Undibacterium sp. 5I1: one gene and its partner. Each later gene encodes a partner of the first gene's protein in a complex. Links are inferred from orthologs where the notes say so. Each region holds a gene or a part of one and is shown on either strand. Other genes may lie near its edges.

Region 1 (3,616 bases):
CCTCGATAACGCAGGGGACTGCGCAGCAAAATATCAAAAATACTAAGTCCGCGCTCAATAATAGCAATGCCATTACAGAAGACAAATCCCAAAAAACTGTGGCGTCACAAATAACCAATACGATTACTAATGCGATCGAAAATAACTCAGCTATAAAAACTGCCGGACTTGAGAAAATGCAAGATACAGCGGTTGCAATAGCACCAGCGCCTCAGAGCTTCGCTCAACAATTAGCGGTAAGTACTAATTCCGCTGCAGGCGCTGCAGCAGAACATCTCGCGCCACGAGTCGGCAGCCCGGCATGGGATCAGGCCGTGGGACAAAAAGTAGTCTGGATGGTCGCGGGCGGTCAGCAAACTGCGGAGCTGACGTTGAATCCACCTGATCTAGGGCCATTACGCGTCGTATTAAGCGTCAACAACGATCAGGCTAGCGCGACCTTTACATCGGCTCAGCCAGATGTCAGAGCAGCTTTAGAAGCTGCTTTGCCAAGACTACGCGAAATGATGAGTGATGCGGGAATGCAGTTATCTAATTTTTCTGTCAACTCACAGTCATTCCAGCAAGGAAACACGCCTCAAGACGGGCGACCTGGCTCGCAAAGATCGAATAACTCACAGACATCATCCAATGAATCAGGCATCTCCAGCCTGACATCCACCAAAACTAACGCATCAACTCCAGTTGGCATAGTTGATACTTTTGCTTAAAACTCATCGAAGAATTCATCTGAGAATTCAAGTAAGTTAAGCATGTAGAATGCGATAGATGGATTTATACAAAATTGCTCTCACAAGAGCTGAGCGATTCAGACAGTACTTGAGTAATCATCAGCGCTGCATGCCATTTGAGGCGATTTTGCGTCAGTCCTGAAAAGATAGTTGGTGCAAACTCATGCGCTACGCTATAAATTTAAACTAATTTAGTGGTAATTCATCTGAAATGAGAGAGATGGTCTGAAATAGCCCCTCTTTTTCGCAGATGAGATCGATAAATAATTACAGATAATGGCCTAATACATGCAATGTGCCTTTATGGCACATCCAGCGAGAGGAAAAAAATGTCGAAAGCACCAGCGAAGCCTGCAGCAGTAGCAGCAGATGCGCCACCAGTCAAAAAGTCTAAGAAAAAACTGATTATTATGATCGTAGCAGGTGTTCTGGTATTGGGTGGCGTCGGTGGCGGTGCTGCCATATTTTTAGCGAAAAAGAATGCCCCTTCTAAAGAAAAAGAACACAAAGCAGAGCCTGCCAAAGCACCGGTATTTTTGGCATTAGAGCCATTCACGGTCAACCTCCAATCGGATGCTGGAGATAAATATTTGCAAGTGAGTATGACGCTCAAAGTGCCGGACGAAGAACAAGTTAATTTGATCAAAACCAATATGCCACAGGTGCGCAGCAGGTTATTAATGTTACTGTCCAGCAAAGACTCCAACGAGATACTGACTGGTGATGGCAAGAAAAAACTGGTTGAAGAAATTATCGAACAAGTGAATTTACCATTCGCCCCAAAAGGTGAGCCGCAAAAAGCAAGTGATGTGTACTTCACTTCGTTTGTCATTCAATAAATAGTATTTTAAAAGTACGCCAATAAACTATGTCTGATAATTTTCTCTCACAGGAAGAAGTTGATGCCCTACTTAAGGGTGTCACGGGAGATCAGGATGACTCTCAATCGCAGGAGGACACCTCAGGTGTCCGCCCGTATAACCTTGCGACCCAAGAGCGTATTGTCCGCGGACGTATGCCAACGCTGGAGATCATCAACGAGCGTTTTGCGCGATTGTTGCGGATAGGTTTGTTCAATTTTTTACGCCGTAGTGCCGAGGTATCTGTCGGTACCGTGCGTGTATCCAAATATAGTGAATTTATCCGTAATCTGGTGGTACCGACCAATCTCAACCTGACGCACATGAAGCCCCTGCGCGGTACTTCTTTGATCGTGCTGGATCCGGGCTTGGTATTTTTATTAGTTGATAATTTATTCGGCGGCGATGGACGCTTTCATACCCGGGTTGAGGGGCGTGATTTTACTCAAACTGAGCAACGGATTATTCAGCGTATTTTAGAAATTATTTTTGAAACTTATGCCAAATCCTGGGAGCCGGTTTACCCAGTTGAATTTGAATATATTCGTTCCGAAATGAATACCCAGTTCGCCAATATTGCGACCCCAAATGAGGTCGTTGTCTCGACTACATTTACGATAGAACTTGGCCCCGTCAGTGGCGAAATGCATATGTGCATGCCCTACTCCATGATAGAACCGATCAGAGATATTCTGACCAGTAGCTTGCAAGGTGAAACGCTGGAGGTCGATAAGCGTTGGGTGCGTTTGATGACACAACAAATCCAAATTGCCGAAGTAGAAATCGTAGCCGATCTGGGCACGGCCAAGGTAACATTGGGCGATATTTTAAATATGAAAGAGGGCGATGTGATTCCGATTTCGATACCGGATATTGTGTCAGCCAAGGTAGATGGTACGCCAGTGATGGAATGCAAATACGGTGTATTTAATGGTCAATATGCTTTGCGTGTAGAAAAGCTGATTAGCTCCAGCGTCAGCGAAGTAGCGCAGGGAGAAAAATAATGGACGGTACAAATGGATGATACTAACGACACACCAATCAGTGAAGATGATTGGGGCGCGGCGATTGCAGAACAAGAGAAGGCAGATGCGGCAGCCGCTGCGGCTGCTAGTGCACCGCCTGCTGCTGGCGGTGGTGCGGCTATTTTTAAAGAATTTAGTGGCAAGGGCACGCATACCGAAACCCATAATGATATCGACTTCATCCTGGATATTCCGGTACAGCTCACGGTGGAATTAGGACGAACCAAAATCGCCATTAAAAATCTTTTGCAATTGGCACAAGGCTCGGTAGTGGAGCTAGATGGTATGGCCGGCGAACCGATGGATGTACTGGTCAATGGCTGTCTGATAGCGCAAGGCGAGGTGGTGGTGGTGAATGATAAATTCGGTATTCGCCTGACAGATATCGTGACGCCGGCCGAACGAATACGCAAACTCAATAAATGATCCGCTCCACTTTTCACTTGCAACGACATCGCTATTTTTGTGGTTCCCTATGCGGCACTTTTATTGGACTGCTGTTTGTCAGCGATCAGGCATGGGCATCGGCGGAAACCAAAGCGATTTCGCCGACAACTGGTTTTTTGCAAATTTTATTGGGCTTAGGCGCAGTACTGGCATTAATGTTATTTGCCGCATGGCTGTTCAAACGAATCGGCCCGGCAGTAACTGGAAATAAAATACCGGTGAATATTATCGGTGGCGTCAATGTTGGCAATCGTGAGCGCATCATGGTGGTGGAAGTGGCAGACCAATGGATCGTCGTTGGCGTAACCGCCCAGCAGATCACCACCTTATCAACCATGCCAAAACAAGAACAAATAGTTGCAGAGCAATTGGCAAAACAAACGAGTACTCAGGTAGCAAATCCTTTTTCGGCATGGTTGGCGAAAACGATAGAAAAGCGCAACAACGGTATTAATGGTGTGATTGGTAGTAGCAGTAACCATAAGGCGCCAGAATGATTTTTTTATCGGCTAAGTTACCAGCTAAGCTACAAGATCAATACGGTATGAAAATA
Region 2 (3,121 bases), 1.0 Mb from region 1 along the record:
GCGCCCAGGGGATTAACGCCATCACGGTTTAAGTACAAACGCTACACCTACAATTGCACCTTTGGCGAACTGCCTTGCGTTGTTCTACTGGAAAATTTTGATTTAAAAAAAGAAGTGTTACAGCTTGCGCGAGATGAGGAAAAACATGGCTCCTCATCTCTGCAATTAAGATATCGTAATTAAGACTTGTTTTGCCTGCCTCTGTTAAAGCGAGGCAATGTTTTTAGCCCAAACTAAAGCCGCAAGATGTGCCGTGTTGACATCTGTTGGTGTAATACGCAGCGACTCTGCTAAAGAGCCAACCAACATACTATTTAACTCACAAGCCTCGGCTAATGCCAAATAAGGGCCATAGCTTCCGCCTCTGGAAATCAGCGCTTCGGTAACAGCTTCTGGTAATTGGATCGTTGATAAAACCTCATCCATAGGCACGCCCAGCAATCTATCCAGCAAAGAGAACATACCGGCAACGAAAAGATTTTCAGCTTCAGATTTGGACATGTGAGGCTGTCCAAGTAACTCTGCAAATCGACCACGGACAATGGCTGTTTCTAATAAAACTGGTGAGTAACCGCTGGTACTTGCGGTCGCCAGCAATACAGATAGCCAGCGATATAAAGGGCTATAACCTAGTATCTGCACAGCATGCTTGAGGGATTGCACTTCTGTACGCAAACCAAAACCAGCAGAGTTGATGTAACGCAATAATTTATACGCTAAAGTAGCATCTCTCTTTACAACAGATTCTAATTGTTGAATGTCAGCGTTTTTCCTGATCATTTCCATTAACTGCAAAATGGTCGTCTGCGCTGTATTTAATCCTTTTTTGTCCGCGCTAGGGCGAGGCGTTAAATGTAGCTTACCAACGAACGACTCTAAGCCAAGCGCAGAGCATGCATCAAAATCCTGCCAAGTTGACACATTGCGAGCAACCATATGTATGGCGGATTGTTTTAACGCTGCATACACCTTTGCCTGAGATGCAAAGTTAGACGCGTTCAACTGGACTTCAATATGAGAAATCTGCATGAAGAAAGATCTCTCCAAGGTGCTCAGATCAGCGCCACGCATACAAATACCATAACCCAAAGCACGTAGTTCTTTTATCGCCTCTAAGGTAGTCGGGTTAGTAAAATCACGTTTTGACAATATCAATACCGTGTTTTTAGGTGGTAATAATTTCAGGCCGTCGGTAAGCAATAGTTCTGGCGCTGCCTCTAAAAATAAGACGCTATCTCCTAGTAAAAATCCAGTTTCTTCATCGTTCAAATTCTCAGCAACAAACTCCATCAAGGAATCCAGATCCTGAATACTCATTGGCGCAGATTGACTTGGACTTTGCCAAGATAACTGGAAGCCGATAACGCGCTGTTTGGGATCAAGCAACGGCTCTCTTACAATGAAATTAGCGTCACTCATAAGGCACAATAGGTATAGTGGAATTAAACAGAAAAAAAGATACAAGATTCAGTAATTAAAAAGCAACGCTATCAAGCAATTCTTACACAGCTCGTTCAGGTAACTAAGCTTAGACGATGACGGCTGTCATGCAACAGCCTGGTCATATTAACGACTTTGGTACAGAGCTCATTTTATGGAATAGTGTTGTCCATATCTACACTCATATTTACTTCTTAATAAATACAAGTTCTGCTATGCAGGCTTTCCTAATTTTTCAAAAATTTTCGATAATTTCTCATCAAGAGTCGCTGCTGTAAATGGTTTCACAACATAACCATTTGCACCTGCTTGAGCAGCCGCAATAATATTTTCTTTTTTCGCCTCGGCAGTCACCATTAATACTGGCAACTTAGCAAGCGCTGGATCAGCACGAATGTGTTGCAACATCGTCAGCCCATCCATGTTAGGCATATTCCAGTCAGAAATCACGAAATCGAAATCACCACTTTTCAATTTGGCTAATCCCATGGCACCATCCTCTGCCTCATCGACATTAGAGTATCCAAGCTCTTTAAGCAAATTACGTACAATACGGCGCATCGTTGAAAAGTCATCAACAACTAAAAATTTGAGATTCTGATCGGCCATAAATTACTCCATTATTTCTTTAAGTATAGTTATAAACATTATCTGTCAAATTAATACAAAGTGGTGAGCAAAATCCACAAGAATATGAATTTTGCTCACTTAAACGCGCAAGGCTCGACTACCGTGTAACGCAAGATAATGCAAAACCTTGGTTGGCAACTCATTTAAGGGACCAACTTCATGTGTCGCACCGATTGCGATTGCTTCTCGAGGCATTCCAAATACTACACAAGTTGCTTCGTCTTGGGCAAAATTATAGGCGCCTGCGTTTTTCATCTCCAACATACCAACAGCACCATCCTTGCCCATTCCGGTCAGAATAACGCCAACTGCATTTTTACCGGCATAGGTGGCCGCAGAGCGAAACAAAACATCTACAGAGGGGCGATGTCGGTTCACTGCAGGACCGGCATCTAGCTGGGTCACATAATTTGCGCCACTCCTGGCCAAAAGCAAGTGGGAATGGCCAGGCGCAATATAAGCATGTCCTGGCAATACACGCTCGCCACCAGCGGCCTCACTAACTGAAATTTTACAAAGCCCGTCTAATCTTTTAGCGAAAGAACGAGTAAAACCCTCAGGCATATGTTGAGTGATTAAAATCCCAGGGCAATCCGAGGGCATTTGAACTAAAAAATTCTTGATCGCTTCTGTTCCACCAGTAGAAGCGCCAATGATGATGAGTTTTTCACTACTGGTCAGCGGATTTTTCACCATTGGCAGTGCAGTTAAGTCACCTTTATTCAAATCACTTGCATGAACTGCCCGTGGTCGAATTCGCGCCTTTGAAGCAGCACGAATTTTATCGGCAATCAGTTCTGCATATTCCAACATACCGCTTTGAATCGATAGCTTTGGTTTGGTAACAAAATCGACTGCGCCCAGTTCTAGCGCTCGCATGGTGATTTCAGATCCACGCTCAGTCAAAGACGAAACCATAATGACTGGCATCGGTCTAAGGCGCATGAGTTTTTCTAAAAAATCTAGCCCATCCATCTTTGGCATTTCAACATCAAGCGTCAAAACATCTGGATTTGTTTGCTTGATCAAATCCCTGGCGACCAACGGATCG

The links.
Region 2: the proteins of fliM (region 1) and cheY are in contact, whole or in part, in a crystal structure (PDB 1F4V), measured with the Escherichia coli proteins. The link is inferred for Undibacterium sp. 5I1 from one-to-one orthologs.

Annotation. Positions count from the first base shown.
Region 1 is NZ_JAVIWI010000001.1:565,000-568,615, reverse strand. The notes cover bases 685-3,597. They hold fliM (flagellar motor switch protein FliM), read left to right. Parts: upstream 685-1,599; coding sequence 1,600-2,595; downstream 2,596-3,597. Other genes in these bases: fliO (flagellar biosynthetic protein FliO), read left to right, coding at 3,039-3,560; fliN (flagellar motor switch protein FliN), read left to right, coding at 2,608-3,042; fliL (flagellar basal body-associated protein FliL), read left to right, coding at 1,061-1,570; RGU72_RS02405 (flagellar hook-length control protein FliK), read left to right, coding at 685-710. In the rest of the region: more of RGU72_RS02405, read left to right, coding at 1-684. UniProt on the Escherichia coli protein: FliM is one of three proteins (FliG, FliN, FliM) that forms the rotor-mounted switch complex (C ring), located at the base of the basal body.
Region 2 is NZ_JAVIWI010000001.1:1,568,142-1,571,262, forward strand. Bases 352-3,121 are described here. They hold cheY (chemotaxis response regulator CheY), read right to left. Parts: upstream 2,050-3,121; coding sequence 1,654-2,049; downstream 352-1,653. Other genes in these bases: RGU72_RS07010 (EAL and HDOD domain-containing protein), read right to left, coding at 352-1,419; RGU72_RS07020 (chemotaxis response regulator protein-glutamate methylesterase), read right to left, coding at 2,149-3,121. Outside these bases: more of RGU72_RS07010, read right to left, coding at 205-351. UniProt on the Escherichia coli protein: Involved in the transmission of sensory signals from the chemoreceptors to the flagellar motors.